DNA from 3 places in the Kribbella sp. NPDC051770 genome. Region 3 is predicted to be linked to each of the others. Evidence: riboswitches for the same ligand, from Rfam matches in the RefSeq annotation. Region 3 holds a riboswitch; each other region holds the start of a gene.
What was found. Region 3 has a riboswitch for glycine ahead of gcvT (glycine cleavage system aminomethyltransferase GcvT). Riboswitches for the same ligand answer to the same signal wherever they lie in the genome.
Positions count from the first base shown of each region.

Region 1 (10,501 bases), on a different contig from region 3:
GCGGCCGTGGACCCGGGTCGACGCCAGCACCAGCACGGACCGGCACGCGATCGCGGTCGGTGACAGCGGCGAGTTCGCCAACACCGTCAGGGATCTGGAGAACGAACTGCTCCGGCCCGCGCTGCCGGACCGCAAGCTCACCGAGCAGGAGCGCGTACGCCGGACCAAGCTCGCCGAGATGGTTGCTGCAGGCATCGACCCGTACCCGGTCACGGTCCCCCGCACCGAGACCCTGGAACGCATCCGCGCGCTGCACCAGAACCTCCCACCCGACCACCGCACCGGCCACCAGGTTTCGGTCACCGGCCGCGTCGTCCGGCTGCGCAACCACGGCGGGCTGGCGTTCGCCGAGCTACAGGACGGGCTGACCCAGCTGCAGGTGATGCTCACCGGCAGCCCGAAGAACTGGAACCGCTGGGTCGACATCGGCGACCACGTCAGCGTCACCGGCGAGGTCGTGACGAGCCGCCGCGGCGAGCTGTCGGTGGCGGCGACCGAGTGGACGATGGCGGCCAAGTGCCTGCACCCGTTGCCGGACAAGCGCAAGGGGTTCACCGATCCGGAGGCGCGGGTCCGGCAGCGGCACCTCGACCTGGTGATGAACCCGGAGTCGCTGCGGATGCTGCAGTACCGGAGTACCGCCGTACGGGCGTTGCGGCAGGGGTTCGAGGCGCGCGGCTTCACCGAGGTCGAGACGCCGATGCTGCAGGCGGTGCACGGCGGCGCGAACGCGCGGCCGTTCGTCACCCACATCAACGCCTACGACACCGAGCTGTTCCTGCGGATCGCGCCCGAGCTGTTCCTGAAGCGGCTCGGCGTCGGCGGCCTGGGCAAGATCTTCGAGCTGAACCGCAACTTCCGCAACGAGGGCGCGGACGCGACGCACAACCCGGAGTTCACCTCGGTCGAGGCCTACCAGCCGTACGCCGACTACCACGTGATGCGCGAGCTGACCCGCGAACTGCTGCTGGAGGCGGCGACCGCGGTGTTCGGCAAACCGGTCGTGCAGCGCGACGGTGAGGAGCTCGACATCTCGGGCGACTGGCCGGTCGTCACCGTGCACGACGCGGTCAGCCGGGCGACGGGCGTCGAGCTCGACTCCTCGACACCGGTCACGCACCTGCGCGCGGTCTGCGCGAAGCACGGCGTCAAGGCGGGCTTCGAGCTGTCGGCCGGCGAGCTGGTCCTGGAGCTGTACGACGAGCTGGTCGAGCCGCGCACGATGCTGCCGACCTTCTACACCGACTTCCCCCTCGAGACCTCGCCGCTGACCCGCGTGCACCGCACCGACCCGCGGCTGGCCGAGCGCTGGGACCTGGTCGCGTTCGGCGCCGAGATCGGTACGGCGTACTCGGAGCTGGTGGACCCGGTCGAGCAGCGCCGCCGGCTGACCGAGCAGTCGCTGAAGGCCGCCGCGGGCGACCCCGAGGCGATGTCGCTCGACGAGGACTTCCTGGCCGCGCTGGAGTACGCGCTGCCGCCGACCGGCGGGCTCGGGCTGGGTGTCGACCGGATCGTGATGATGCTGACCGGGCAGAACATCCGGGCCACCCTCGCCTTCCCGTTCGTGCGCCCCGCGCCGCGGAGCTGATGCACGAGGACCCGTGCGGCCCCTACGCTTGAGTCTCGAGGGGTTCTAGGGGCCTGGGGGCGGGACGAATGAACAAGCTGGTCTCTGTGGTGCTCGGGGTGGCACTGATCGGTACGGCGGCAGCCTGCGGTGACACCGCGGCGCCCGACGCCGAGACGTCGCCGGTGGCGACGAGCAGTACGACGACGACGGCTGCGCCTGCTCCGCCGCCGAAACCGGCCGGGCCGCTGACGGGCGCGCAGTACCAGGCCCAGCTCACCAAGCTCGACCAGCAGCTCGCCACCGACGTCCGCGGGCTGACCGGCGCGAAGAGCGCGGACAATCTCGCCGACGCGATGGACACGCTGGCCGAGTCGCTGAACTCGACCGCCGCCGAGCTGGCGCTGCTGAAGGTCCAGCCGAACATCGCCGCCGCGCACCGGACCCTGCAGACCCGGCTCCGCGCCGCCGCGGCGTCGCTGACCGGGCCGCAGTCCGACAACGTCGACACGAACGCCAAGTGCGGCGGCGTCGTCTACACCTCGCAAACCGTGCAGCGGAAGCTGACCGCCGACCTGACCGGCGCGATCGCGCCGCTCGGCCGGTTCGGGCTGAAGTTCGGCACCACACTGCCCGACGTCGGCCCGGCACCGACCGGTCAGCGCCCGTCGAACGGCGACGTCCTGGTCCGCTCCGGCGCCCGCGGCTCCGGCCGCCTCCAGGTCACCAACGGCACCGCCGAGGACGTCGCAGTCTCGATCGTCACCGACGGCAAACCACCGACCGCACCGCACCTGATGGTCTACGTCCAGGCCCGCAAGACCGCCACCATCAACCGGATCGGCGGCAAGTACCACGTCTACTTCAAGAGCGGCACCGACTGGAACCCACAGCGCCGCCAGTTCAGCGCCGGCTGCACGTTCTCCAAGTTCGACGACGGCTTCGGCCGCAACGAGGGCTGGAAGATCGACCTCCAGCCCACCGCCCTCGGCAACGCCTCGACCAGCGACGTGGACGCGTTCTGACGAGGTACGTGACATCGGTCGTGTCACGATGGAGGTATGAGCGCAACGGCGAGCCTCACCGTGGGTGGGGTCGAGGGGGTGCAGGTCGCGTACGAGCGGCAGGGGGTGGGGCCGCCGCTTCTGCTGCTGCACGGGATCGGGCATCATCGGCAGGCCTGGGCGCCGGTGGTGGAGCGGTTGGCGGGGAAGCGGGACGTGGTGGCGATCGACTTTCCGGGGTTCGGGGAGTCGCCTGATGTGCCGGCGGCGCTGCCGGACGAGTTGGACACGTTCGCTGCGGTGCTGGACGCGTTCTGCCGGGAGCTGGGGATCGAGCGGCCGCACGTCGCGGGGAACTCGATGGGTGGGATGGTCGCGCTGCGGCTCGGTCAGCTCGGGCTGGCGCGGTCGGTGACGGCGCTGTCGCCCGCGGGGTTCTGGACGCCGCGGCAGCGCACCTGGGCGCTCAACGTGCTGACCGGCATGCGCCGGGTCACCCAGCGCACCCCCGAGCCGACCCTCCGCCGGATGGCCCGTACGCCGGCCGGCCGCCGCGTGATGACCGGGATGATCTACCACCACCCCGCGCAACGCACCCCCGAGGCCGTGTACGCCGAGAGCCTGTCGCTCCGCGACGGCCCGGCGTTCGACCGCGTCGCCGCCTACGCGCGCCGCGGCACGGTGTTCGAGGGCGACGTCCCCGGCGTACCGGTCACGATCGCCTGGGGGACCCACGACCGGATCCTCCCGCGCAGCCAGGCGCTCCGCGCCCACCACCAGATCCCGCAGGCCCGCATCGTCTCGCTGGCCGGCTGCGGTCACATCCCGATGAACGACGCCCCGGGCCTGGTCGCCCACATCCTGCTGCAGGGCAGCTCAGCTAGAGCGACTGCAGCCCCAGGACCGACAGGAGCCTGAGCTTCTCGGCCGCCTCGGAGTTCGGCGGAGCCGTGTAGACGACGATCCGCAGGTCGCTGCCGGGCACGGTGAGGACGTCGCAGTCGAGCAGGATCGGGCCGAGCTCGGGGTGCTCGACCGTCTTGTGGTCGGTGCCGTGGAAACCGATCTGGTGGTCGTCCCACGCGGTCGCGAACTCGGCGCTGAGCGCGCGCAGGTCGGCCACCATCGCGTGCAGCTCGGCGTCCTTCGGGTAGCGGGTGACGGCGGCCCGCAGGTCGGTGACCAGCGCGATCGTGAACCGCTCGGCCTGCTCGGGGGTCTGCCGGACCCGCCCGTACCCCGACGGAAGTTCCTGCTCGCCGGCGAAGCGCCGCCAGATCAGGTTGCGCTGCCGGCCGCGCAGCGCGGACGGGTCGCCGAGCATCGCGGCCCACAGCGAGTTCCAGCTGATCATCGTCCACGACGCGTCGGACACGCTCAGCGGCGCGCCCTCGAGCTGGTCGACCAGCCGCTGCACACCGGGCGGGATGTACGCCGAGATCCGCCCGGGCGCGGGCGGCGCCTGACCGGCCAGGACGAAGAGGTGGTCGCGCTCGGCGTCCCCCAGCCGCAGCGCGCGGGCCAGCGCGGTCAGGACCTGCGGCGACGGCGCCGACGACCGGCCCTGCTCCAGCCGTACGACGTAGTCGACCGACAGCCCGGCGAGCATCGCGAGCTCCTCGCGCCGCAGCCCGGGCGCCCGCCGTACGCCGTTCGCGGGCAGGCCGGCCTCGGCCGGGCTGACCCGGTCGCGCCAGGCGTGCAGGGTCTTGCCGAACTCGGACACCGGTCCAGTATCGCGCCGCGGCCGGAGTACAGCCTGGTACTGCCGTTCCCCAGGCTGTCGCGGGTACTGCCTGTCCGGCGCGGTCCCGGCCAGAGTCGGAGCCATGACCATCACACTGATCACCGGGGCGAACAAGAGCCTCGGCTTCCAGGCCGCCCGCGAACTCGTTGCCCTCGGCCACCTCGTGTACGTCGGGGCACGCGATCCTGAGAAGGGGCGCCGGGCTGCTGAGGAGCTGGGCGCGCGGACCGTCCGGCTCGACGTGACCGACCCGGCGTCGATCCGCTCCGCGGCCGGGCAGATCAAGGCCGACGAGGGACGGCTCGACGTCCTGGTGAACAACGCGGGCATCCCCGGGCACCTGAACAGCGCCGGGATCCCGGGGCATCCGTCGACCGCCCGGGAGGTGACGGCGGAGACGCTGCGGACGGTCTTCGAGACGAACGTGTTCGGGGCCGCGCAGGTGCTGCACGAGTTCCTGCCGCTGCTCGGCACGAGCGAGAACCCGGTGGTGGTGAACGTGAGCAGCGGGCTAGGGTCGATCGCCGGAGTCCCGTTCGAGGGCGAGTCACCGGTCGAGTCGTGGATCCCGGCGCCGGGCTACGCCGCGTCCAAGGCGGCGCTGAACATGCTGACCGCGCAGTTCGCCTACCTGCTGCCGGAGCTGCGGATCAACACCGTCGACCCCGGCTACACCGCGACCGACTTCAACGGGCACCGCGGGACGCAGACCGTCGAGGAGGGCGCGGCGATCATCGTGCGGGCGGCGACGGTCGGGAAGGACGGGCCGACCGGTAAGTACCTGAGCGCGCAGGGCCCGGTCGCCTGGTAGCCGAGCGCCGGTCTGGGGGCGCCGGTCTGGGGGGCGGCGAGCGGCGAGCGGCGAGCTACGGGACCAGTTCGTCGAGCCAGCCGAACAGCCGGTCGGCGAGGGTCGGGTCCTGTTCGGGGTCTCCGTCCGGCGGGTTGGACGGCGTCTCGGTCGGCGTCGGGGTCGGTGACGGCGTGGCCGACGGCGTCCCGGGCGTCGGCCGGCTCGTCGGGGTCGGTACGACCGGCGGGCGCGCGGTGATCGTCGGCAGCGGCCGCCGGTTCGGGTCCTCGGCGGGGACCGTGGTCGGCGCGCCCGGGGTCGGGCGGCCCGCGTGGGCGCCGCTCGGGTCCTCGCGCTGGACGTCGCCGCGGCCGACGCCCCACGGCTCGGTGGAGGGCGCGAGCGTCGGCGTGACGACCGGGCCGCGCGGATCGCCGTCGACGTACGGGTAGCGCTGGTCGGCCGGGTTCACGACCGGGAGGCCGGCGACCGGGTTGGCCGCGTCGGGGTCCCCGCCACCGGGCAGCGGTAGCAGGCCGGCGACGGCCAGGGCGGCGTACAGGCCGATGGGCAGGGCGATGCAGGCGGCGGTACGGCGGACCCTCTTGCTCCTCAGCGGGGTCCGGCGCGGTGCTGCCTGTTCTTCCTCGGAGAACAGACTCACAGTTCCGGCACAGTAGCGGGTGTTCACACGTTTCAAACAGGTCTTGGAACGATCTTCACTCTTTTTGTCACCTGCCCGGCGGGGAAGACTGCCCGGCATGACAATCCTGCTGCTGCACGGCCTCGGCGCGACCCGCCGGGTCTGGGACGGCTGGCCGACCACCTCCGCCCACGCCCCCGACCTCCCCGGCCACGGCTCCGCCGGTCCGCTCGACAGCTACAGCTTCGAGTCGATCACCGCCGCCGTCGCCCAGAACCTGCCCGACCTGACCACCGTGATCGGCCACTCGCTGGGCGGGGTGATCGCCCTCGAGCTGGCCAGCGGCCGGTACGGCGTCCGCGTGGACCGCGTGATCGCCCTCGGCGTCAAGGTCACCTGGTCGGACGAGGACCTGGCCCGGACCGCGGCGCTGGCTGCCAAGCCGGTCACCTGGTTCGACACCCGCGACGCCGCCGCCGAGCGCTACCTGAAGATCTCCGGCCTGCAGGGCCTGGTCGACCTGGCGAGCGACGCCGTCGACCACGGGCTGCGCGAGGAGGACGGCCGCTGGCGGCTCGCCCTCGATCCCCGCGCGTTCGGCGTCGGCGCCCCGAACATGGCCCGCCTGCTCCGCGACGCGCAGGCGGACGTCGTACTGGCTCGGGGTGAGCTGGACCCGATGAACACCGACGCCGAGCTGTCAGCGCTGCACGACCAGGTCGTCACGCTGCCCGGTGCCGGCCACAACGCCCATGTGGGAAACCCGTCAGCACTCGATCACGTTGACGGCCAGGCCGCCTCGTGACGTCTCCTTGTACTTGATCTTCATGTCGGCGCCGGTCTCGCGCATCGTCTTGATCACCTTGTCCAGCGTGACCACGTGCACCCCGTCCCCGTGCATCGCCATCCGGGCCGCGTTGATCGCCTTCACCGAGGCCATCGCGTTCCGCTCGATGCACGGGATCTGGACCAGCCCGCCGACCGGGTCGCAGGTCAGGCCGAGGTTGTGCTCCATCGCGATCTCGGCGGCGTTCTCGACCTGCTCGGGGGTGCCGCCGAGCACCTCGCACAACCCGGCGGCGGCCATCGAGCAGGCCGACCCGACCTCGCCCTGGCAGCCGACCTCGGCGCCGGAGATGGACGCGTTCTCCTTGTAGAGCACGCCGATCGCACCGGCCGCGAGCAGGAACCGGACCGCGCCGTCGTCGGACGCGCCGGGCACGAACCGCCGGTAGTAGTGCAGGACGGCGGGAATGATGCCCGCGGCACCGTTCGTCGGTGCGGTGACGATCCGGCCGCCGGAGGCGTTCTGCTCGTTCACCGCGAGCGCGAACAGGTTCACCCAGTCCATCACCTTGAGCGGGTCGACCGACCACTTGTCGCTGCTCAGCTTCTGGTGCAGCGCGTGCGCGCGGCGCGGGACCTTGAGGCCGCCGGGCAGCACGCCCTCGGTCTCGCAGCCCTCGTCGACGCAGTCCTGCATCACCTGCCAGATGTGCAGCAGCCCGGCCCGGATCTCCGGCTCGGTCCGCCAGGCCAGCTCGTTGTGCAGCATCACCTCGCTGATCGCGAGCCCGGACTCGCGGCACCGGTCGAGCAGCTCGGCGCCGGTCAGGAACGGATACTTCAGCGGCGTCCGGTCCGGCACGATCCGGTCACCGGCCGCCGCGTCCTCGTCGACGACGAAGCCGCCGCCGACCGAGTAGTACGTGCGTTCCCGCAGTACGGCGCCGTCGGCGGCGCGCGCGACGAAGGTCATCCCGTTCGGGTGGTACGGCAGCGCCTTGCGGCGGTGCATCACCAGCTGGGTGTTCTCGTCGAAGGCGATCTCCTGCCGGCCGGCCAGCCGGAGCCGCCCGGCCGCGCGGATCGCCGCCACCCGGTCCTCGACCGAACCGGTGTCGACGGTCTCGGGGTCTTCGCCCTCGAGACCGAGCAGGACCGCCTTGTTGCTGCCGTGCCCGTGCCCGGTCGCGCCGAGCGAGCCGAACAACTGCGACTCGACCGCCGTCGTCCGGTCGAGCAGCCCGTCGGCCTCCAGGCCGAGGGCGAAGGTGCGGGCGGCGCGCATCGGTCCCACGGTGTGGGAGCTCGACGGGCCGATCCCGATACTGAACAGGTCGAAAACGCTGATCGCCATCTTTGGAGGTTCCTTCCGGTCGTCGTTGACCGATCGGTGTGCCTCCCCGCTCTGTCAGACGTGCTGTCTTCCAGAGGTGCCTCGCCCGTGCGGTGAGGGTGCCTGAGAGATTCTTGGGGAGAGTTGCTCCTACGGCGCCCAGGTCGGGCCTGGGTCTCTCCCGCACGGGTTCATACGGCGGGTGCTGCTGACGATCGCGACGGTACGGCGGCCCGGCCGCACTCGTCAATCCGGCCGTGCGGTCTCAGCGCAGCCGGCCGGTCCGGGCCGCCCACAGCTCGAAGAACCAGGTGAACAGCGGGGGAACGCTTGCCGCCAGCGCCAGCAGCGTGGTCGGCCAGCTCCAGCCCAGCGGCTTGCGGACGACCGCCACGGTCAGCACGTAGGCGACGAAGATCCCGCCGTGGATCGGCCCGAAGACCTGGACGCCGATCTCGTTGTCGGACAGCACGTACTTGAACAGCATCCCGATCAGCAGCCCGGTCCACGACACCGCCTCGGCGATCGCCACCACCCGGAACCAGGTCGCATGCTTGGAACCAGCCGGCGCGTCCACGGCTGCAACAGTCTCGGTCATCAGAGCAGTGACCCTAACAAGCGGCTCCAACCAGCGGCTTCTCCGTCAACAGGTAGTCCGCGACCCGGTCGTCGACGCACGCGTTCAGCCCGCCGTACGCACCGTGGCCCTGGCCTCTCCAGGTCAGCAGTACGCCGGAGTCGAGGCCGGCCGCGAGCTCCCGCGCCCACGTGTACCGGCCCAGCGGGTCGCCGGTGTTGCCGATCACCAGGACCGGCGCGGCCCCGCGGCCCACGATCGGGCGCTCGCGGCCGGCGCCCGGGTGCGGCCAGCCGGCGCAGGTCAGCATCAACAGCCCGCTGATCGGCCCGAACCGCGGCGAGACGCGAGCGAACTCCGGCATCGCCGCGCGCACGCTCTCGACGGTGATCCGGTCGGGGTAGTCGAGGCAGTTGACCGCGGAGTTCAGCAGCCCGAAGTTCGAGTGCGAGCCGTCCGGGCGCCGGCCGGTGAAGACGTCGCCGAAGGCCTGCAAGGCGTCCGGCCGACCGGCGTACGCCGACGCGAGCGCGCGGGTCAGTGTGTCCCACAACGGCGGGTCGGAGAAGCCGATGGTCAGCGCGCCGACCGCCCCACCGCGAGTCAGTGGCGTACCGCGCCCGGTCGGCAGCGGTCGCCGGTCGAGGCGGGCCAGGAACGCGTCCAGCTTCATGAGGGCGTCGCCGTAGCTCGCGCCGAGGGCGCACGGCTTGCTGCCCAGGCACCGCGTGACGAGCTGCCGGAAACCGAGCTCGCTGCCGGCCGCCTGGTCGAGCAGCGTCTGCCGGTAGGTCCGCGTCGGCGACCCCGGCGCGTCGAGCACGACCCGGCCGACCCGGTCGGGAAAGAGTTCCGCGTACGCCGCCCCGAGCTGGCCGCCGTACGAGACGCCGAGGTAGTGCAGCTTGTCGTCGCCGACCGCCTGGCGGACCAGGTCGAGATCGCGCGCGGAGTCGAACAGCCCGAGGTGTGGGAGCAGCTCGGACTTCGCGCAGGCGGTCGCGAAGGCCTCGGCCGCGACGCCGAGTGCCGCCCACTGCGCGTCGGTGGTCGGCATCGCGGTCGCCGAGTTGTCGCCTGAGTCCGGTCCGCAGCTCAACGGTGTCGAGGAGTCCGCGCCGCGCGGGTCCCAGCTGACCAGGTCGTAGCGCCCGAGCAGCGCCTGGTACCGCGCGACCATTCCGCTGACCAGATCGAGACCGGACGCACCCGGGCCGCCGGGGTTGTAGACGAGCGAGCCGATCCGGCGGTCCGGGTCGGCCGAGCGGATCCGGGTGACGGCCAGCTCGATCGTGCGGCCGGACGGGTCGGCGTGGTCGAGCGGCGCCTCGACGGTCGTGCACTCGCGCTCGCGGACCGCCTTGGCCCGGGCGGCGTCGAGGTCCTCCAGCACCGCCGCCGGGATCGGGACACCACACGGTTTCCAGTCGGGACCCGCTTCCGGGACCGCGGCACATCCGGCGAGCAGCAGTACGAGGACGACCATCAGCTTCACGATCAGCTTCATGTTCCTCAATTTAACACGACCGTACTAGAAACGTTCGCGGGTTTCCTCCGGGTCCGCACCGGATGCCGGTCAGGGTCCGCGCGGCCAAGGATCGAGGCGTGATGAGACCAACTGCTTGGTGTGCCGCCCTGACCGTCGCCCTGGCGACGCTGACCGTCCCTGCCACCGCCGCGCCGTCCGTCGACTGGTCGGCCTGTGAGCCCGAGCCGGGTGACACACCCGAGGAGATCGCACTGCTGCCGGGCTCCGAGTGCGCGACGGTGACCGTCCCGATCGACTGGAAACATCCAGCTGCAGGCACCTTCGAGCTGGCGATCGCCCGGCGGAAGGCCCAGCAGCAGCGGGTCGGCGTACTGGTGTTCGGGCCGGGTGGACCGGGTGACTCCGGTGTCGACCGGATCCGGACCGGGATGAGCCGGTTCAGTCAGCAGGTCGAGGACCGGTTCGACGTGGTGAGCTTCGATCCGCGCGGTGTCGCCCGGAGCAATGCCGTGAGGTGCTCGGCCGCGCTGGTCGCCCGCCAGCCGTCACCGATCCTGAA
Region 1 covers NZ_JBFAYT010000006.1:59,305-69,805, reverse strand. The annotation lists gene lysX (bifunctional lysylphosphatidylglycerol synthetase/lysine--tRNA ligase LysX) at 1-1,591, shown strand, start outside; gene AB0M01_RS20705 (hypothetical protein) at 1,660-2,595, shown strand; gene AB0M01_RS20700 (alpha/beta fold hydrolase) at 2,632-3,492, shown strand; gene AB0M01_RS20695 (helix-turn-helix transcriptional regulator) at 3,455-4,300, opposite strand; gene AB0M01_RS20690 (SDR family NAD(P)-dependent oxidoreductase) at 4,404-5,132, shown strand; gene AB0M01_RS20685 (hypothetical protein) at 5,188-5,778, opposite strand; gene AB0M01_RS20680 (alpha/beta fold hydrolase) at 5,876-6,562, shown strand; gene AB0M01_RS20675 (L-serine ammonia-lyase) at 6,524-7,897, opposite strand; glycine riboswitch at 7,978-8,070, opposite strand; gene AB0M01_RS20670 (DUF3817 domain-containing protein) at 8,142-8,474, opposite strand; gene AB0M01_RS20665 (alpha/beta hydrolase) at 8,488-9,960, opposite strand; gene AB0M01_RS20660 (alpha/beta hydrolase) at 10,062-10,501, shown strand, end outside.
Region 1: another riboswitch for glycine. It lies ahead of AB0M01_RS20675 (L-serine ammonia-lyase); the one in region 3 lies ahead of gcvT (glycine cleavage system aminomethyltransferase GcvT).

Region 2 (10,501 bases), on a different contig from region 3:
GGTTCGGCAGGTACGGCGCCAGGTGCGCCGCGACCGCGACCGGACCGACGCCCGGGCCGCCACCGCCGTGCGGGATGCAGAAGGTCTTGTGCAGGTTCAGGTGCGAGACGTCGCCGCCGAACTCGCCGGGCTTGGCCAGGCCGAGCAGGGCGTTCAGGTTCGCGCCGTCGACGTACACCTGGCCGCCGTTGTCGTGGACGATCCGGCAGACCTCGGTGACGCTCTCCTCGTACACGCCGTGCGTGGACGGGTAGGTGATCATGATCGCGGCCAGCTTGTCGGCGTGCTCAGAAGCCTTGCTGCGCAGGTCTTCCAGGTCGATGGTGCCGTCGTCGTTGCCCTTGACAACCACGACCTTCATCCCGGCCATCACCGCGGAGGCCGCGTTGGTGCCGTGCGCGCTGGACGGGATGAGGCAGACGTTGCGGTCCTCGTTGCCCTGGGCCCGGTGGTAGCCGCGGATCGCCAGCAGGCCGGCCAGCTCGCCCTGCGACCCGGCGTTCGGCTGGATCGAGACCTTCGCGTACCCGGTGACCTCGGCCAGCCAGCGCTCGAGCTGACCGATCAGCGTCACGTACCCGGCGGCGTCCTCGATCGGCGCGAACGGGTGCAGGTCGGCGAACTCGGGCCAGGTGACCGCTTCCATCTCGGTGGTCGCGTTCAGCTTCATCGTGCAGGAGCCGAGCGGGATCATGCCGCGGTCGAGCGCGTAGTCGTAGTCCGACAGCTTGCGCAGGTAGCGCAGCATCGCGGTCTCGGACCGGTGCGTGTTGAAGACCGGGTGGGTCAGGTAGTCCGACGTCCGGGCCACGGCCTCGGACAGGTTCCCGCCACCGAGCGTCGCGTCGTACCGGACGCCGAACGAACGGCAGACCCGCCCGAGCGCGGCGGCGTCGGTCTTCTCGTCGCAGGAGATCCCGACGTGGTCGGCGTCGACCAGGCGCAGCCAGATCCCGTTCTGCCGGGCGGTGTCGACGACGTCGGCGGCGCGACCGGGGACGCGGGCCAGGACGGTGTCGAAGAACTGGTCGTGCACGACCTCGACGCCACCGGCGCGCAGCGACGCAGCCAGGCTGTCGGCGTTCGCGTGGACGCGCTCGGCGATCGCCTTCAGGCCGTCCGGGCCGTGGTAGACGGCGTACATGGACGCGACGACGGCGAGCAGGACCTGCGCCGTACAGATGTTGGACGTCGCCTTCTCGCGACGGATGTGCTGCTCACGGGTCTGCAGAGCCAGCCGGTACGCCGGTGCGCCATCCGCGTCGACGGAGACGCCGACGAGGCGACCGGGCAACGACCGCTCGAGACCGGCCCGGACCGACATGAAGCCGGCGTGCGGACCGCCGTAGAACAAGGGAACTCCGAAGCGCTGCGAGGACCCGACGACGATGTCGGCACCGGCCTCACCCGGTGCCTCCAGCAACGTCAGCGCGAGCAGGTCGGAGGCGACGGCAACGAGCGTCTCGCGCTCGTGGGCCGCGGTGACCAACGGCTTCAGGTCGCGGACGACGCCGCCGGAGCCCGGGTACTGGACCAGGAAGCCGAAGAAGTCGCCCTCGGGCAGACCGTCGGTGGTGTCGGCGACGACGACCTCGATCCCGAGCGCCTCGGCGCGGGTCTCGACGACCGCGATCGTCTGCGCGAAGCAGTCGGCGTCGACCAGGAAGCGGTTGCTCTTGGACTTGCGGTTCGACCGGTGCGCCAGCGTCATCGCCTCGGCGGCCGCGGTGCCCTCGTCGAGCAGCGACGCGTTCGCGGTCGGCAGGCCGGTCAGGTCCGACACGACGGTCTGGAAGTTCAGCAGCGCCTCCAGCCGGCCCTGCGAGATCTCCGGCTGGTACGGCGTGTACGCCGTGTACCAGGCCGGGTTCTCGACCAGGCGGCGGACGATCACCGACGGGGTGAAGGTGCCGTAGTAGCCCTGGCCGATCATCGAGGTGGCGACGTTGTTGCGGCCGGCCAGCCGCCGGAGCTCGGTCAGCGCGTCGACCTCCGAGGCCGGCTCGGGCAGCCGGAGCGGCTCGGCCGAGCGGATCGAGGCCGGGACCGCGGCGTCGACCAGCGCGTCGACGTCGGCGTACCCGAGGGTCTGCACCATCCGGGCCACCTCGTCGGCCCGCGGACCGATGTGGCGGTCGGCGAAGGTTGCTGAGATTTCAGTCATCAAGAGGCTCCGTTGCTGGCTGTCGCTTCCGGTGGCCTCCCCCTCTGTCACGCACGGCAGCACGCTTCAGAGTCGCCTGACGCACCCGGTCCATGGGCCTGAGAGGTTCCGGGGAGGAATTGCCCCTTCGGCGCCCGTCGTACGGGTCTCTCCCGAGTGCGGTGAACAGCTAGAGAGCAGCGTACCTCAGCCGGTCATCCGGGCGCGGCGACGGGCAGCGAGCTCGTCGTTCGCGTGCGGGCCGGACTCCTCGTCGTGGCCGTCGGCACGCTCGGTCGGCAGCTCCGACAGCGAGCCCTCGACCTCCCGCCAGACGCCACCGAGCGCGATCCCGAAGACCCCCTGGCCGCCGGCCAGCAGGTCGATCACCTCGTCCGGCGAGGTGCACATGTAGACCGAGGCGCCGTCGCTCATCAGCGTGATCTGGGTCAGGTCGTCGATCCCGCGCTTGCTCAGGTGGGCGATCGCGGTCCGGATCTGCTGCAGCGAGATGCCGGCGTCGAGCAGGCGCTTGATCACCTTGAGCAGCAGCACGTCGCGGAAACCGTACAGCCGCTGGGTGCCGGAGCCGGTGGCCGGGCGGACCGACGGCGAGACCAGGCCGGTACGGGCCCAGTAGTCGAGCTGACGGTACGTGATCCCCGCGGCGGCGCAGGCGGTCGGGCCACGGAAGCCGACATCCTCCGGCATCGGGCGCAGGTCGTCGTCGAAGAGCAGGCCCTGAACCCCCGCTGCGGCGGCCGCGTCGGCGCGTGCTTCGGACGCCTGCTGCGCCGTCAGATCAGTGTCGCCGGTGCGTGTCACGCCTGAGCCTCCCTGGGTACCGACTGGAACGGACTACATCCGTGGAGTTACAACTCCTCACAACTCCTTCAAGGTAAGCCGCCGACTTGACCCGGTCAACGACAACCGCTCCGAGCCGAAAGCGTGTCGCGACTCCGGGCCGAATTGTTACCAACCCGGCCTTGTACCAGAGACACCAAATTTGCGGGTCCCGTGCGGCCTCGGGAGCCGCCTCAGGACTTGTCGAAGTCCTCCGGGGAGACCTGGTCGAGGAACTCGCGGAAGCGCTCCACTTCCTCTTCCTCCTCCACCTCGTCGGCCTCGTCGTTCTCACTCTCCGGAACCGGTACGCCGGCCTCGGCGAGGATCTCCTCGCTGCAGAACACCGGCGTCCCGGTGCGCAGCGCGAGCGCGATCGAGTCCGACGGGCGGGCCGAGATCTCGGTCTTGTCGTCGAAGACCAGGATCGCCTCGAACACCCCGTCGGTCAGGTTCACGATCCGGACCTGGGTCAGGGTGTGACCCAGGACACGGATCACCTCGGCGAAGATGTCGTGGGTGAGCGGCCGCGGCGGCTCCATCCCCTGCTGCGCGAACGCGATCGCGCTGGCCTCGGCCGCACCGATCCAGATCGGCAGGTACCGCTCACCGCCGACCTCCCGGAGCAGCACGATCGGCTGACTCGAGGGCATCTCGACCCGGACTCCGATTACGTCGACTTCGCGCACACCCTCAGCCTACTCCGCGACGCCGACACAAGCTGGCCGACGTACGGTCAACGGCTGAGCCGCGACCTGACGAGTGCGGCGTGCAGTCGTACGGCGAGGGCTGCCAGCTCCTGGGTCTTGTCATCGCGGCGAGGCCCGGCGACCTGTTCGATCAGCCCGACCTCGCGGTCGGCCGCCGTCCGGAACGGGCGCAGGTGCCGCGGCTCCACGCCGTACCGGCCGAACTCGGCGGCGGCCTTCGCGACCAGGATCGCGTCGCCGTCGTAGTGGTTGCCGCGAGCCACCACCAGCTGATGGCTCTCCAGCTGCTCCAGCAACTCAACCGAGATCCCCGCGGCCACCCGCAGCTCCTCGCGCGTCAGCTTCAACTCGGTGCGGTCGGCACCGAAGTCCTCCGCCACCGGCAACCCGGCCGGCTCGACCGCCGCCGGCGCCGCCGGGCGCCCACCGGGTGTCGGCCGCAACCCGCGGTCCATCGCGCCGAGGTGTTCCTTGATCACCTTCAGCGGCAGGTACTGGTCGCGCTGCGCGGTCAGGACGTAGCGCAGCCGCTCGATGTCGGCCGCGCTGAACTTGCGGTACCCGGACGCGGTCCGGGCCGGCGTCACCAGTCCCTCGGCCTCGAGGAAGCGGAGCTTGGAGATGGTGACGTCGGCGAACTCGGCCTGCAGGACCTGCAGCACCGCTCCGATGCTGCTTCCTCCGGCGTCAGCCTCAGGCCTGGCCACTGGCGTAGTAGACGAGCCGGTACTTGCCGATCTGGACCTCGTCACCGTTGTTCAGCGCGACCTCGTCGATCCGGTCGCGGTTCACGTAGGTGCCGTTCAGGCTGCCGACGTCGCGGACCTTGACCCCGGCCGGGTCGCGGCGGAACTCCGCGTGCCGGCGCGAGACGGTGACGTCGTCGAGGAAGATGTCGCTGTCGGGGTGCCGGCCGGCGGTGACCACGTCGACGTCGAGCAGGAACCGGCTGCCCGCGTTCGGGCCGCGCTGGACGATCAGCAGCGCCGACCCGGCCGGCAGCGCGCCGACGGCGGCCTCGTCCTCGGCGGTCAGTCCCTCACCGGCCAGCTCGATCCGCTCGGTGTCGGGCTCGGCGCTGATCGGGGTCAGCATCGCGGTGTCGGTGACGCCGGGGGCGGGCACCGGACGGTCCGCGCCAGGGAGCATCGTTCCGCACTGCGAGCAGAACCTGCTGCCCTCGGAGTTCTCGTGCCCGCACTGGTTGCAGAACGGCATGCTGTGATCCTCCCGATCGCCGGCGGTCCGGCGACGTTGTCGTAGATCCCCGTGATGACTGTCGTGGTGCAAGTGTGGACTGCGCCCTCAACCCTCGACCGGCGGTTGAGGCCGCAAACCTATCAGTCCGTAGCGCCTAGCTCGGGTCGAGCTGGCCCTTGTAGGTGTCGGCGTCCATCAGGGCCGCCACCTCCTCGTCGTCGTCGACGCGGATGTCGAGCAGCCAGCCCTCGCCGTACGGGTCGGTGTTGACCAGGTCGGGCTGGTCGGCCAGCGCCTCGTTGACGGCGGTGACGGTGCCGTTGACCGGGGCGAACAGGTCGCTGACCGACTTGGTCGACTCCAGCTCGCCGCAGGCGTCACCGGCCCGTACGACGGCCCCGACCTCGGGCAGCTGGACGTAGACGATGTCACCGAGCGCGTCCTGGGCGAAGTCGGTGATACCGACCCGCACCGGGCCTTCCTCGCCGGCCTTCACCCACTCGTGCTCGGCCGTGTACTTCAGGTCTTCGGGGTACACCTCGGGTCCTCTTTCGCTCAGGATCTACTTGGTCGGGCTGGGGGCCGGGCGAGCGTAGCGATGCTCCTCCGGCGCGTGCAAGGCGCTGACGGTCAGCTGCCGCAGCTCGGTCACCTCGGCGGTGCCACCGATCTGCGGACCGGTCACCTCGCTGACCAGGCCGCCGGGGAAGTTGGCCGCCTCGGCCAGGTTGTGCGACTCGCCGATCGCCTCGATCACGTACGGCGAAACCAGCTTCTCGCCGTCCACCCGGACACCGGGCGCGTCGTCGGTCAGGTCGGTGCTGGCCACCACCCGGACCTGGCCGTTGATCTGGATCGCCTCGGCGCCGGCGTCGCGCAGCTCCTCGATCGCGTCCAGCAGGTTGCCGGACGTCATCTTGCCGTCGGGGTCGTTCAGCGTGATCCGGACGCCCGGTCCCTGCGCGGGCAGCGTCCCGGCCAGGATGCTGAGCGTGCGGACCTGCTGCTCGGCCTGCTCGCGCGCGGTCTGGGCCTTGTCGGCGCTGGAGGACAGCGTGTTCTTGCGCTCCTCCAGCTCGGTGATCTCGCTCTCCAGCCGGCGGTTGTTCTGGTTCAGGCCGTCGAGGATCGCGATCAGGTCCTCGCGGCGGGCGTTCTGGTAGCCGTCGTCGGCGCGGTTCACGCGGACCTGGACGACCGCCGTGCAGGCCACCAGCGCCAGTACGACGGCCACGATCGCCTGGCCGCGGGACGGCTTGAAGCCGGCCTTCAGCCGGCGCAGCGCCAGGTTCGGGCCCTTGGCCCGGGGCTGCGGCATCGGCGTCGGGGCGACCGGGTGCGCCGGCTCGGCCGGCGTACCGCCGGTGTCCCTGGCTGCTTCCCCGGGCTCCGGAGCCGAGGCGCGGTGGTGGGCCTCGCCGCGGTGCTGCGGCGGGCGCTTCGGCTCCTCGGGCGGTCGCTGGTCGTCGCTCATCGTCAGGCCCGGAAGACGTGCCGGCGGATCGCGGCCATGTTGGTGAAGATCCGGATGCCGAGCACGACCACGACGCCGGTGGACAGCTGCGAGCCGACGCCGAGCTGGTCACCGAGGTACACGATCAGGGCCGCGATCAGCACGTTGGACACGAACGAGACGACGAACACCTTGTCGTCGAAGATGCCGTCCAGGAACGCGCGCAGCGCGCCGAAGACCGCGTCCAGCGCGGCGACGACGGCGATCGGCAGGTACGGCTGGGCCCAGTCGGGCACGTCGGGGGCGACCAGCAGGCCGATCACGACGCCGATCACCAGGCCGAGCACGGCGATCATTTCGGTCCCACCTTCGCGTACCGCAGCGCGATGGTGGCATCGGCTGGCACCAGCAAGGAGTCCTCCGTCGTGGTCGTCATCCGGACATCGAAGTTGCTCACCAGGTACTGCACCCACTGGCCGCCGGAGCTCTGCGCGAACCGGGCCGGCAGCGTGTTGGTGTCGCCGATCGCGAGCACCGTGTACGGCGGGTTGAGCGAGCTGTAGTCGACGGTGATCGCGCTGCCGGCGCCGCGGATCGCGGTCAGGCTGGTCAGCCGGTGGCCGTTCACCGCGATCGCCTCGGCGCCTGCGGTCCACAGCCCGTTGACCAGCTGCTGGAGGTCGACGTCGAGCAGCCGGCCCTCCTTGTCGTCGGCATTCTTGGCGTCGTCGACGACCACCTTGAGGCCGGGCCCGGTGACCGCGATCGAGCCGACCTGCAGCTCCAGGTCGTCGACCTTCTTCTGCAGCGCCGCGTCGGCCTCGCTCAGCGCGCCGGCCTGCAGCCCGCGCACCTCACCGGCCAGCGCGGTCTGCCGGTTGCGCAGGTCGTTCAGCCGGGTGTCGGCCTGCTCGACGCGCTCGACCAGCTCGTTGCGCTGCTTCTCGGCGGCCGGGGCGCTGCGGTAGTTCTGCGACGCGGCGATCGCCAGCAGGAAACCCAGGACGACGAACGCGACCACGAGCATGATCCGGTGCCGGGCCTTCTTCGGCCCGCCGGACAGCGGGCGCGCCCGTGCGCTGATCGCGTACCCCTCGTCGAGCGGGTGCGCCATCAGGTTGTTCAGCAGCGACATGGACGCGTCCACGCGCCGCTGCCCGGGCGGAGCTTGCTGAGTCACGATCTCCCCGGCTGCCCGCTGATCGGTTTGACGGTCTGGACCAGGTGCCGCAGCTGGACGAAGTACAGGGCCCCGGCCCAGTAGTACAGCGCCGTGCCCCAGATCGCGAACGCCCAGCCGAAGACGCGGGCCAGCAGGTTGAGCGTGCTGTCGCCGTCACCGAGCAGCAGCAGCGGGAAGGCGTAGAGCAGGCAGAAGGTCGCCGACTTGCCCAGGAAGTGCACCGGCAGCGCGTTGAAGCCGCGACGGTGCAGGGCCGGCAGCGTGAAGGTCAGCAGCAGGTCGCGCAGCGGCAGCGCGATCGCCAGCCACCACGGGATGATGTCGCGCAGCGCCAGGCCGAGCACGGTGGCGAAGATGTAGAGCCGGTCGGCGACCGGGTCGAGCATCTGGCCGAGCCGGGTGGTCTGGTTCATCCGGCGGGCGATCTGGCCGTCGGCCCAGTCGGTGAAGCCGGAGATGGCGAGCACCAGCAGCGCCCAGCCGTCCTCCTCCGGCCCGAGGATCAGCCACAGGAACAACGGCACCCCGAGCAACCGCACGAAGCTCAGTGCGTTCGGGATCGTCAGTACCCGGTCGGAGACCTCCACGTCCGGCACGCGACCCTCCCCCTTTGTCCTGTCAGCCCACCACTTCCGCCGGTAACTCTACTGGGGCAGGCGACCAGGTTTCGCTCGGGCCACACCGGGGAAGCCCTGAGATGCCCCTGACTGTGGAACGCGCCCGAACCGGTTCGGCTACGCGCGTCACCGACCGGTGACCTGATCGAGACCGGAGGGTGACTGCTTCGGCTCCTACTCTGTGGTGATGAAGTTCCTGATCCTGATCTACGGAAACCCCGAAGGCCGTGAACTGTGGAACCAGCTGTCGGAGGAGCAGCGGCGGGAGTCGATGGCTGGGTACGGCGAGCTCGAGGAGGCGCTGACCGCTCGCGGTGAGCTGCTGGCCAGCGAGTCGCTCGACGATCCGGGCCTGACCAAGCAGGTGCGGGTGCGGGAGGGGCGGGCGGTCACCACCGACGGGCCGTTCGCGGAGATCAAGGAGCAGCTGGCGGGCTTCTACCTGGTCGACTGCGCGTCGCTCGAGCGGGCCACCGAGATCGTCGCCCGGATTCCCGAGGCCGAGCACAGCATCGTCGAGATCCGCCCGGTCCGGGATCTGAGCGCACTGCAGTGAGTGCTGGTACGCCGGATCTCGAGGGCCTGCTCCGGGAGTTGGCCCCGCGGATCGTCGGGCCGCTCGTCCGGCGGTACGGCGGGTTCGACCTGTGCGAGGACGCCGCCCAGGAGGCGTTGCTGGCTGCTGCTCAGCAGTGGCCGCGCGACGGCGTACCCGATCAGCCGCTGAACTGGCTGATCACCGTCGCGTCCCGGCGCCGGATCGAGCTGCTGCGCAGTGAGAACGCCCGCCGGCAACGCGAGGACGCGGTCGCCGCCGCGGATGTGCCCGAGGTCTCGGCCCCCGAGACCGACGACTCGCTCACGCTGCTCTTCCTCTGCTGCCACCCCGCGCTCACTCCCCCGTCGCAGATCGCGCTCACCCTGCGCGCCGTCGGCGGCCTCACCACGGCCGAGATCGCCCGCGCCTTCCTGGTGCCCGAGGCAACCATCGGCCAGCGGATCAGCCGGGCCAAGGCGACCATCAAGTCCGGCGGCGCCACCTTCCGGATGCCGGCCGCCGAGGAGCTCGGCGAGCGCCTGGCCGCCGTACTGCACGTGCTCTACCTGATCTTCAACGAGGGCTACACCGCCAGCTCCGGCGAGACCCTGCACCGCGTCGAGCTGAGCACCGAGGCGATCCGCCTGACCCGCCAGCTGCACGCGCAGCTCCCGGCCGAGGGCGAGGTCAGCGGCCTGCTCGCGCTGATGCTGCTCACCGACGCGCGCCGTCCCGCCCGCACCTCGGAGACCGGCGCCCTGATCCCGCTCCCCGACCAGGACCGCACCCGCTGGCACCACGATTTCATTGCCGAAGGCACCGACCTGATCAGTACGACGCTCCGCACCGCGCCCGTCGGCCCGTACCAGCTGCAGGCCGCGATCGCCGCCGTGCACGCCGAGACCCTGGACGCCGCCACCACCGACTGGCGCCAGATCCTCGTCCTCTACGAGCTGCTCGAGACGCTCTCCCCCGGCCCGATCGTCACGCTGAACCGCATCGTCGCCGTCGCGATGGTGCACGGCCCACGAACCGGCCTCGACCGCCTCGATCGTGCGACCGAGGACCCGGCGCTGGCGAGCCACTACCGGACGACCGCCGTACGGGCGCACCTGCTCGAACTGGCCGGCGACCTCGACGCCGCGCGGACGGCGTACGAGGAGGCGGCCCGGCAGACCCAGTCGCTCCCGGAGCAGCAGTACCTCAGCGCGCAGGCCGCTCAGCTGGTGAAGGGATCGGCGCCATAGCCAGCTCCTGGTAGATGGCCGCGGCCTGCTCGCTGTACTTGGCCGCGCGGCCGTCGGGATCGCCCAGCGCCCGGTGGGCATGCCCGAGGCCGACCAGCGCCCGCGCCTGCTGGCCGCCCGACGAGACCGCACCGGCGACCGCGAGCGCGTCGGTGAAGAGCGTGATCGCGTCGGCGTACCGGCCTTGCTCGTGCGCGGCCTCGCCCAGACCGCTCAGCGACGCCGCTTCGGCGTCGCGCGCTCCGATCCGCCGGAAGATCGGCAGCGATTGCTCGAAGTACTCGATCGCGCGCTCCGGGCGGCCCGCCCAGATCTCGAGCTCGCCGAGGGCGTCCAGCGCGCCACCCTCACCACCCTGGCTGCCGAGCTCGCGGTAGAGCAGCAGACCGGCCTTGAACTGCGCCCGGGCGGCGTCGTGGTCGCCGAGCCGCATCGTGACCACGCCGACGGCGAGCTCGGCGCGGGCCTCGCCCAGCCGGTGACCGATCTGCCGGAACAGGTCCGGGGCGCGACCGGCGTACTGGGCGGACCGCTCCAGGTCACCGACGAACTCGTAGACGACCGCGA
Region 2 covers NZ_JBFAYT010000010.1:134,502-145,002, forward strand. The annotation lists gene gcvP (aminomethyl-transferring glycine dehydrogenase) at 1-2,164, opposite strand, end outside; glycine riboswitch at 2,241-2,329, opposite strand; gene AB0M01_RS29600 (MerR family transcriptional regulator) at 2,351-2,854, opposite strand; gene AB0M01_RS29605 (bifunctional nuclease family protein) at 3,181-3,675, opposite strand; gene AB0M01_RS29610 (MerR family transcriptional regulator) at 3,723-4,358, opposite strand; gene AB0M01_RS29615 (FHA domain-containing protein) at 4,390-4,914, opposite strand; gene gcvH (glycine cleavage system protein GcvH) at 5,051-5,434, opposite strand; gene AB0M01_RS29625 (DUF881 domain-containing protein) at 5,459-6,370, opposite strand; gene AB0M01_RS29630 (small basic family protein) at 6,373-6,705, opposite strand; gene AB0M01_RS29635 (DUF881 domain-containing protein) at 6,702-7,484, opposite strand; gene AB0M01_RS29640 (CDP-alcohol phosphatidyltransferase family protein) at 7,526-8,128, opposite strand; gene AB0M01_RS29645 (YciI family protein) at 8,337-8,705, shown strand; gene AB0M01_RS29650 (DUF6596 domain-containing protein) at 8,702-9,934, shown strand; gene AB0M01_RS29655 (tetratricopeptide repeat protein) at 9,891-10,501, opposite strand, start outside.
Region 2: another riboswitch for glycine. It lies ahead of gcvP (aminomethyl-transferring glycine dehydrogenase); the one in region 3 lies ahead of gcvT (glycine cleavage system aminomethyltransferase GcvT).

Region 3 (10,501 bases):
ATCGGGAGATGGAGCGGGCGACCTGGGTGGTGCCGCGGGAGGTGTTCGACGCGCGGTTGGTCGAGGCGGCGGTCGCGGCGGGGGCGCAGTTGGTCAGCCACCGGGTGCGGGGGATCGAGGTGCGCGAGGACTGTGTGCTGCTGGACGAGTCGATCGCGGCGAAGGTGGTGGTCGGGGCTGATGGTGCGCAGTCCGTCGTACGACGAGCGCTCGGTCTCGAGCCGGCTCCGGCTGCGCTGGCCCTCCGCGGCTATGCGCCGACGCGGCCGGGACGAGAAGCTCGGCAGGTGATCGTGTACGGGCCGGGGCGGCAGCCGTCGTACGCGTGGTCGTTCGACCGCGGGGACGGGTTGTCGAACGTGGGGTACGGCGAGGCGTTGCATCCGGGGCGGCCGCATCCGACGCGGGCGGATCTGCTGGAGAAGCTGGAACGGTTGCTGCCGGACTCGACGCGGGACGGGGTGTCGTGGAAGGCGCATCACCTGCCGCTGACGACGTGGAGTTGGAGGCCGCCTCGCGGAAGGGTGTTGCTGGCGGGAGACGCGGCGGGGTTGATCAACCCGATGACGGGTGAAGGGATCTACTACGCGGTGGCCACAGGCTTGTACGCCGGCAAGGCCGCTGCGGAGGACCTCCGGAGCCCCGGGCGGGAGGCGGCCGGAGGCGCGGGCGCCGGTACGCGGTATCAGCAGCTCGTGCGTCCGCTGGCGGTGCACTTTCGGCATGCGACGCTCGCGGGCCGGCTGTCGGGGTCGCCTCGGATTCTCGACGCGGGGATTCGGGGCGCCGCGCGGGATCAGCGGGTGTTCGACGACCTGGTCGCTCTCGGGCTGGCGGACGGGCGGATCACCGGGCGGGTGCTGCGGGCGCTGATCGGGCGCTGAGGTCGCGTGCGGGCGGCGCGCTCGACCAGCTGACCGCCGTCTCAGGATGCGGAAGATTTGTCGATCCGGCCACTGGGGATTGAAATCCTTCTACGGTGGCTGGCATGCCGAACGAGACGAAGGTGCGCGAGGAGCAGCGGGGTGGGTGGCTGCGTTCCGGTGAGGAGTGGGCCGCGACCGTGGTCGGGCTCGTGCTGATCGTGCTCGTGCTCGCGGGGGTCGTCCCGGTCAATCTGCTGCCCTGAGCGCCTGGCGCTGGGCCGAGGTGAGACGCCCGGCCGCTGCGGTGACTGTGTACGTGGTCGGCGTCGGACGGGAGAGCGCCAGCGGGTCCGTGTACGGCGCGTAGGTCTCGGCGTCGGCCAGTGCCTCGGTGACGCGAGCAAGGGGCCAGGCCAGGGCTTCGGACAGCGCCACCGCGGTCAGCGGGCGCTGCGCGTGGAGCAGCGCGGCCAGAATCGTGGCGGTGTCCTCGGCGGCCGGTGACGGTGTCGTACCGGACATGTCGGCGCTCAGCTGGGTGAAGAAGCGCGCCATCTCGGCCAGGCGGGCGCCGGCTGGGGTCTCGGGGGTGAACAGCTCGACGCCTTCGCGGGCGGTGTCGGCCCAGCTGGTGTTGGCCTGGGCGCTGGTCTGCCACGCACGCAGCCACACGTCGTCGGCGATCGTGTAGTGGTCGCGGCGAGTCAGCGGGTCCCGGGTGCGCTGAACCATCTGTAGTTCTTCGAGGTAGTTGACGGCCTTGGAGATCGAGGCCGGGCTCACCTGGAGCTGGTGAACGAGGTGGGCCGCGGTCGTGCTCGGCTGGTCGGTTGTGTAGAGGTGGGCGAGCACACGGGACGCCATCCGCGGGACGCCGTTGCTGGTCATCGAGTCGGCCAGGCGTTCGGTGAAGGCAGCGACTGCTCGCGGGTCCAGGCCGTCGGTGCGGCTCTCGCCGAGCGCGGTCGCCGAGCGGTCGGTGGGGCGTTGCCGCCGAGCCCGGTACGCCGTCGCGTGGTGGGCGTGGTCGGGACGGTAGCCGTGCGGGCCGTCGTTGCGGGCGATCTCGCGGGTGACGGTCGAGGTCGGCCGGTTCAGGCGGCGCGCGATCTCGCCGTACCCGAGGCCGTCGGACAGTCCGGCGCCGATCGTACGGCGTTCGTCGTGGGTCAGCCGGTCGCCGGGCATCGCGGGTCTCCTCGGTGCGTTCGTCGGCAGCTCATTGCAACAGGTGGATGCATTCACCGCCAGTGTCATTGCATTGAATCGCCGAATCCTGCGGAAAACAAGGCTTATGAGCAAGCAACATCGTTGTCCAGAGGGCGACTTGCAATCTACGTTCACGGATATGGAAACGATAGCGGTGAGCGACCTGCGGATGCGGTACGGCGCGACCGACGTACTGCACGGGGTCAGCTTCGGCGCGGGAGCCGGTGAGGTGCTCGCGCTGCTCGGGCCGAACGGCGCGGGCAAGACGACCACGATCGAGATCCTCGAAGGTTTCCGGGTCCGCTCCGCGGGCGCGGTGACCGTGCTCGGGGTCGATCCGGCGCGGGGTGACGAGGCTTGGCGGGCCAAGCTCGGCGTTGTCCTGCAGTCGTGGCGCGACCACGGCAAGTGGCGGGTGCGCGAGCTGCTCGCGCACCTCGGTCGGTACTACCCGGACCCGTGGGACGTCGACGAGCTGATCGAGCTGGTCGGGCTCACCGATCGCGCCGGCCACAAGCTCAAGACGCTGTCCGGCGGGCAGCGGCGGCGACTGGATGTTGCCATCGGCATCGTCGGGCGGCCGGAGCTGCTGTTCCTCGACGAGCCGACGACCGGCTTCGACCCGGTGGCGCGGCACAGCTTCCACGAGCTGGTCCGGCGGCTCGCGACCGAGCTCGGGACGACGATCCTGCTCACGACGCACGACCTGGACGAGGCGAGCAAGCTGGCTGATCGCATCCTGATCCTGGCCGGCGGGCGCGTGCTCGCGAGCGGTACCGCGGACGAGTTGACCCGGCAGATCGCCGGGCGGGACGAGGTGCGCTGGCGCGTCGGCGGTACGGCGTACGTGGAACTGACCGGGGAGTCGACGGCGTTCGCCCGCGAGCTGTTCGCGCAGTACGGCGAGGACGTGAGCGACCTGGAAGTGCGGCGGGCGCGGCTCGAGGACGCGTACCTGGAACTGGTGGGCCGATGAACGCGTGGCGGCTGGGCTGGGTGCGCGGCGTGATCGAGCTGCGGCAGTCGTTCACCAACCCGGGGGATCTGGTCAGCCACTTCCTGTGGCCGGTGCTGATGCTGGTCGCGCTGTTCTTCCTGCGGGACCGCGAGTTCGGCGGGACCGGGATCCTGCTCGGGACGCTGGCGCTGCCGAGCATTCTCGGGATGAACGCGGCGATGGGGATGGTGAGCATGAGCCAGCAGCTCACCGTCGACCGCGAGGACGGGACGCTGCTGCGGGCGAAGGCGACGCCGTACGGGATGCGGGCCTACCTGGTCGGAAAGGTGGTGTCGGTGGCCGGTGGGTTGATCGCGGATCTGGTGATCCTCGTGGTGCCGGCGCTGTTCTTCGTGGACGGGCTGGTGTTCGGGGTGGGGTCGGTGCTGAGTTTGTTCGGGGTGCTGGCGCTGGGGCTGGTGGCGACGCTGCCGATCGGAGCGGTCTTGGGGTCGGCGTTTCCGAGTGCGCGGGCGCAGGGCGTGGTGCAGCTGCCGGTGCTGGGGATGATCGCGATCTCGGGGATCTTCTACCCGCTGACCGCGCTGCCGGGGTGGTTGCAGGTCGTCGCGCAGGTGTCGCCGATCTACTGGCTGGGGCTGGGGACCCGGGCGTCATTGTTGCCTGATACAACGGTTGTGGTTGAGGTCGGGGAGTCCTGGCGGCACCTGGAGACGGTGGGAGTGCTCGGGGCGTGGGCCGTGGCCGGGTTGCTGGTGGCGCCGATGCTGCTGCGCCGGATGGCGCGGCGGGAGTCGGGTTCGTCGGTTGCCGTACGCCGTGAGCGGGCGCTGCAGCGGATTGGCTAGGCGATGATGCGGGGCTGCGCCGACGGCCCGGGGGTGAACGCGACCTCGCGCGGCTCCGGCGCATGCCCGGCGGCGCACTGCATCGTCACCGTGACCTCTTCGCCGCAGCCGCGGTGGCGAGCGACCAGCGGCGGGCCGTCGTCGAGCGGGAGGTGCTCGTCACCCCACTGCACCAGCGCGACCATCACCGGGTAGAGATCCAGCCCGGCCTGCGTGAGCCGGTACTCGTACCGCTCGCGCTGGCCGGGCAGCCGGTACGGAACGCGCCGCAGCAGGCCGCGGTCGATCAGGCGGGCGAGGCGGTCGGTCAGCACCTGGCGGGGGATGTCGGTGCGGGTCCGGATGTCCTCGAAGCGGCGGAGCCCGACGAACACCTCGCGCAGGACGTGGAAGGTCCACTTCTCGCCGAGGATCTCCATCGTGCGCGAGATCGTGCAGTTCGCGGTCGACCAGCGCAGCGCCTCGGGCATCGTCTCCGGCTCGCTCATACCACCACGATAAGTCCACTTGACAGACTCAGCCAACTGCGGCGACCCTGAATCTGTGAATCAGACTCAGGTGCTCGGTGGGCGGGTCCCCGTGGGTGGCGCGGTGCAGCTGGACGGGTCGGGGGAGCCCGGTGTGCTGCTCCGCCGGACCGGCGCGGGTGATCACGCGCGGCTGTCCGCGATGCTCGACCGGATGTCCGAGCTCAGCCTGTACTTCCGCTTCCAGACCGCGGTCGGCCATCCACCGCGCTCGGCGGTGGTCGAGCCGATGCTCAGCTCGACCGGCGAGTCCTGGGTTGCCGAGAGCAACGATCGACTGATCGCGCACGCGATGTGGGCCTGGGCGCACGGCGCCACCGGCGTACCGACGGCTGAGCTCGCCGCGATCGTCGACGACCCGTACCAGGGACGCGGCCTCGGCACCCGGCTGCTGAACCTGGTCGGCGCCCGAGCAGGCGCCGCCGGCGCTCGGCAGCTCCTGCTCGTCGTCAGTACGGCGAACGACCGCACGCTGCGGCTGATCCGCCGCCGCTGGCCGCAGGCCCCCGCCGAGCGCGACGGGGGCCTGATCAACTTCACCATCCCGGCGTGATCAGCCGAAACCCACCCGGACGATCACGATCCCCGCGTGATCAGCCGAACATGCCCGGCTCGTACGCGCCGGCCGGCTGCTGGACCATCACGTTGATCCGGTTGTAGGTGTTGATGATCGCGATGATCGAGACCAGCGCCACCAGTTCGTCCTCGCTGTAGTGCTTCGCGGCGTTGGCCCACGCCGCGTCGGACACGCCGCCCGCCGCGTCGGCGATCCGGGTGCCCTCCTCGGCCAGCTCCAGCGCGGCCCGCTCGGGCTCGGTGAACACCGTCGCCTCGCGCCAGGCCGCGACCAGGTTCAGCCGCTGCGCGGTCTCACCGGCGGCGACGGCGTCCTTGAAGTGCATGTCGGTGCAGAAACCGCAGCCGTTGATCTGGCTGGCACGCAGCTTCACCAGCTCCTGCGTCGCCATCGGCAGACCCGACTTGCCGACCGCGTGCCCGGCCGAGTTGATGTACTTCAGGACCTGACCGGCGAGCGGGTTGCTGTGCAGATCGATGCGGGCGTCCATCACGTGTCTCCTCAGAACGTTTCTCCGTTGTCACCCCTTTGACAGACCTCCCCCCGGGGGTTGTGACATCGAGATGGTGTGACCCACGTCTCGCTCGCGGCGCTGAGGTTTGCGCGGTCCGGAGGCGCAGCAGACTCGGGGAAAGCCGCCGTTGGGAGCGCCGATGTCTCTGGACCACCATTTCGTCAGCAGCGTCGAGGTCAGCACGATCCGGTCCCGCTACCCGCGGACGATCGGCCGGAACGCCCGGTTGGGGAGTCACGGGGACGGTCCCGTCGACGACGTCGTGGTCCTGCGGACCGACACCGGGAAGACCGGCTGGGGCCTCCAGGCCGGGCCGGTGCGCGACGTCACCGGGAAGTCCGTCGGGGAGCTGATCGACCCCGCGAGCGGCGTACGGGACGAGTCGTTGCGCGGGCTGGACTTCGCGCTGCACGATCTCGCGGGGCAGATCCTCGATCTGCCGGTGCACGCGCTGCTGGGATCCAGCGGCAGTACGACGGTCGCCTGCTACGACGGCGCGATCTACTTCGCGGATCTCGACGGCCCGGGTGGGGTCGGCGAGGTGCTCGCGCACTGCGCGGCCGACGACGCCGCGGGGTACCGGGCGTTCAAGCTGAAGATCGGGCGCGGGAACCGGTGGATGTCCCGGGCCGAGGGCGACGCGCGGGACATCGAGGTGACGCGGGCCGTGCGGGCGGCGTACCCGGAGCACCGGATTCTGGTCGACGCGAACGACGGGTACGACTGCGACGGCTTCATCGAGTACCTGAAGGCGGTCGCGGACTGCGAGCTGTACTGGGTCGAGGAGCCGTTCCTCGACGACGCGGCCGATCTCGCGCGGCTGAAGAAGCACCTGAACGGGTCGGGGACGCTGATCGCGGAGGGTGAGTCGAACCCCGACCTGGAGCCGCTGCTCGAGATCGCCGGCCGTGGCGACATCGACGTCCTGCTGATGGACGTGGTCAGCTTCGGGCTGACCAGCTGGCGCCAGGTGATGCCCAGGGTCAGCTGCCAGGCGTCGCCGCACGCGTGGGGGCTCCCGCTCAAGACCCTGTACGCCGCACAGCTGGCCGCCGGCCTCGGCAACGTCCCGACGGTCGAGGGCGTGCCCGGCGAGACGGTCGGCCTCGACACCAGCGCCTACGCGTGGGCGGACGGCAACCTCACCGTCTCCGACCGGCCCGGCTTCGGTCTGCCACTGCCCTGACGCGGACGTGCCGCCCGTGCACGGCGGCCTTGCGCGCCCGGTGGCGGCCCGCTTAGGGTGCCAGCGACAACTGAACACGCTGATGATCCGCGGCGGGAGAATCCTGCCGCCGTGCAGGTGCCGTAGGAGCAAATCCTCCCCGGGAATCTCTCAGGCCCCCGTACCGCCGCGGCCAGGCAACTCTGGAAAGCAGCCGGTCGTCCGGCTCACCGACGGTGCAAGCGCAGCTCCCGGCGCGGAAACTCTCAGGTCCGATACAGAGCGGGGAGGAACCCTGATCGCGTGGCGCTAGCCACCCGGATTCTGGAGTTCCTCATGCCCACCAAGTACACCGCGCTGCGCGCCGAGCACGAGCGCCTCGGCGCGAGCTTCACCGACTTCGGCGGCTGGCAGATGCCGCTCAAGTACCGCTCCGAGCTCGCCGAGCACCACGCCGTACGCCGGTCCGCCGGGCTCTTCGACCTGTCCCACATGGGTGAGGTCTGGGTGACCGGCCCGGACGCGGCGGCGTTCCTCGACCACGCGCTGGTCGGCAAGATCTCGGCGATGGCGCAGGGCAAGGCGAAGTACTCGCTGATCTGCGCCGAGGACGGCGGCGTGATCGACGACCTGATCACCTACCGGCGCCCGGACGCGTTCCTGGTCGTCCCGAACGCGGGCAACGCCGAGACCGTGGTCGCCGCGCTCGCCGAGCGGGCGAAGGATTTCGCCGTCACCGTCGACGACGCCTCGGCGCGCACGTCGCTGATCGCCGTCCAGGGCCCGAAGGCCGAGGAGATCCTGCTCCGCCTGATCCCGGCCGACCAGCAGCAGCTGCTCACCGAGCTCAAGTACTACGCCGCCGTCGAGGTGACGCTTGCCGGCCGCAACCTCCTGGTCGCGCGCACCGGCTACACCGGCGAGGACGGTTTCGAGATCTTCGTCGGCAACGACGACGCGGCCGAGGTCTGGCAGGCGATCGAGGCGGTCGCCGAGGACGGCGAGCTGACTCCGTGCGGTCTGGCCGCGCGCGACTCGCTGCGGCTCGAGGCCGGGATGCCGCTGTACGGCAACGAACTGTCCCGCGACGGCGACCCGTACGCCGCCGGGCTCGGCGGGGTCGTTGCGCTCAGCAAGGACTTCGTCGGCCGCGACGCGCTGGCCCAGCGCAAGGAAGCGGGCTCGGCGCGCAAGCTCGTCGGCCTGGCCGGCGCCGGCCGGCGCGCGCCGCGCAGCCACTACCCGGTGCTCAAGGACGGCGTCGTGGTCGGCGAGATCACCTCCGGCCAGCCGAGCCCGACGCTCGGCGTACCGGTCGCTCTGGCCTACGTCGACGTCGAGCACACCGAGCCGGGCACCGCGCTGCACGTCGACCTGCGCGGGACGCCCGAGCCGTTCGAAGTGACCACCCTGCCCTTCTACCAGCGCCAGAAGTGAGGACCGAGATGCCCACAGTCAAGGCCGGCCTGCAGTACTCCGACGAGCACGAGTGGGTGGCCCGCGAGGACGCCGGCGTCGTTGCCGTCGGCATCTCCGCGATCGCCACCGACGCGCTCGGCGACATCGTCTACGTCGAGCTGCCCGAGCCCGGCGCGAGCGTGACCGCGGGGGAGAGCTGCGGCGAGGTGGAGTCCACCAAGTCCGTGTCCGACCTGTACTCGCCGGTGACCGGGGAGATCGTCGAGGTCAACCCCGCGGTCGCCGACGACCCGGCCGCGATCAACGAGGACCCGTACGGCGTCTGGCTGTTCAAGGTGAACGCCACCGCCGACGGCCCGCTGCTGTCGGCCGAGGACTACGCGGCCAAGCACGGCGGTGAGCTGTGAGCGGCTTCCAGCAGGTCGTCGCGCCGAGCCTGAACGCGGACCTGGCCGACCTCGACCCGGAGATCGCGGCGAAGATCGCCGACGAGCTGACCCGGCAGCGCGACGGCCTGGAGATGATCGCCTCGGAGAACCACACCGCGGCCGCGGTCATGCAGGCTCAGGGCTCGGTGCTCACCAACAAGTACGCCGAGGGCTACCCGGGCCGCCGGTACTACGGCGGCTGCGAGCACGTCGACGTGATCGAGCAGCTCGCGATCGACCGGGTCAAGGCGCTGTTCGGGGCGGCGTACGCGAACGTGCAGCCGCACTCCGGTGCGCAGGCCAACGCGTCGGTGATGCACGCGCTGATCCGGCCCGGTGACACGATCATGGGCCTGAACCTGGCCCACGGCGGGCACCTGACGCACGGGATGAAGATCAACTTCTCCGGCCGCCTGTACGACGTGATCCCGTACCAGGTGAACGCCGACGACCACCGGGTCGACATGGCCGAGGTGGAGCGGCTCGCTCACGAGCACCAGCCGAAGCTGATCGTCGCCGGGTGGTCGGCGTACGCCCGGCAGCTCGACTTCGCCGAGTTCCGCCGGATCGCCGACGCGGTCGGGGCCTACCTGATGGTCGACATGGCGCACTTCGCCGGGCTGGTCGCGGCCGGGCTGCACCCGTCGCCGGTGCCGCACGCGCACGCCACGACCTCGACGACGCACAAGACGCTCGCGGGTCCGCGCGGCGGGATCATCCTCACCAACGACGCCGACCTGGCCAAGAAGATCAACTCGGCGGTCTTCCCCGGCCAGCAGGGTGGTCCGCTCGAGCACGTGATCGCGGGCAAGGCGGTCGCGTTCAAGATCGCCGCCTCGGAGGAGTTCCGCGAGCGCCAGGAGCGCGTCCTCGCGGGCGCGCGGATCCTCGCCGAGCGGCTGGTCCAGCCGGACGTCGCCAAGCACGGCATCGCGGTGGTCTCCGGCGGGACCGACGTCCACCTGGTCCTGGTCGACCTGCGCGACTGCGTGCTCGACGGCCAGCAGGCCGAGGACCGGCTGGCCTCGATCGACATCACCGTCAACCGCAACGCCGTCCCGTTCGACCCGCGGCCGCCGATGGTGACCTCCGGCCTGCGGATCGGTACGCCGGCGCTGGCGACCCGCGGCTTCGGCGAACAGGCGTTCGCCGAGGTCGCCGACATCATCGCCGAGGCGCTGACCGCCGACGCGGAGGCCGACCTGTCGGACCTGAGGCGGCGGGTCGGCGTACTGGCTGCTGCCCATCCGCTGTACGCCGGGGAGTAGGCCCGTCTCGTTTCGCCAGGGTCCGCGAGTTGTTGCGGATCGAGCAGGCAGCGGGAGCCGTGCCGGTCGCGCACAGACCGGAGTCGATCCTCACCAACGCCCGACTGGCCCCTGAAGCACTTCGAGCAGCGACGCACGGAAGCTTGAACCTGGTCTCCGGAGCGGTCTGGCCCGGACCCTCCGCGGCGCGAGTTCTGCCAGGTCGCCATCTGTCGGTTCTGATCAGTCGACCTGTTCTCGCCCCCGAACAGTGCTCGAGCGCCTTCGTCTCCGTCGCCTGCGTCTGGAGCGACACTGAACCGCGGGTGCTCGGCGAGGCGGTGCCGGCGGGTGGCATCGGCCGGTGTACTGGTTGCTCGCGGCCGGACGGTCCACCGTGGCGGCAAGCAACATGATCGACGCACAGACCGCCGCCGCGATTGAGTTGGACGGGTGAATCGCCGTGGCCTTCGTCGACCAACGCGGAAGCAGATGATCACTGACTGTTGCCAAATAGCTCGTTGAGAGTATCGTCTTCTGCTCGGTCGATCTTTGGCTTGGGGGAGAACACCGTTGACGAGCGATCCTGCTCAGCAGCCGCGCGGTGCGGGGGAGGGGCTCACCGCCCGGTTGTTGGCAATCATGGTGGCCATAGGTCCACCAGCCGCGGTCAGCGGTTGGCTATGGCCGAAGATCCAGCAAAATATGCTGATCAGCGTCGGAGTACTGCTGGCGTACTGGGT
Region 3 covers NZ_JBFAYT010000007.1:89,457-99,957, reverse strand. The annotation lists gene AB0M01_RS23210 (NAD(P)/FAD-dependent oxidoreductase) at 1-884, shown strand, start outside; gene AB0M01_RS23205 (hypothetical protein) at 989-1,129, shown strand; gene AB0M01_RS23200 (MarR family transcriptional regulator) at 1,113-2,054, opposite strand; gene AB0M01_RS23195 (ABC transporter ATP-binding protein) at 2,215-3,051, shown strand; gene AB0M01_RS23190 (ABC transporter permease) at 3,048-3,881, shown strand; gene AB0M01_RS23185 (helix-turn-helix domain-containing protein) at 3,878-4,369, opposite strand; gene AB0M01_RS23180 (GNAT family N-acetyltransferase) at 4,425-4,961, shown strand; gene AB0M01_RS23175 (carboxymuconolactone decarboxylase family protein) at 5,002-5,475, opposite strand; gene AB0M01_RS23170 (enolase C-terminal domain-like protein) at 5,639-6,685, shown strand; glycine riboswitch at 6,769-6,861, shown strand; gene gcvT (glycine cleavage system aminomethyltransferase GcvT) at 7,001-8,101, shown strand; gene gcvH (glycine cleavage system protein GcvH) at 8,110-8,490, shown strand; gene glyA (serine hydroxymethyltransferase) at 8,487-9,779, shown strand; gene AB0M01_RS23150 (NACHT domain-containing protein) at 10,332-10,501, shown strand, end outside.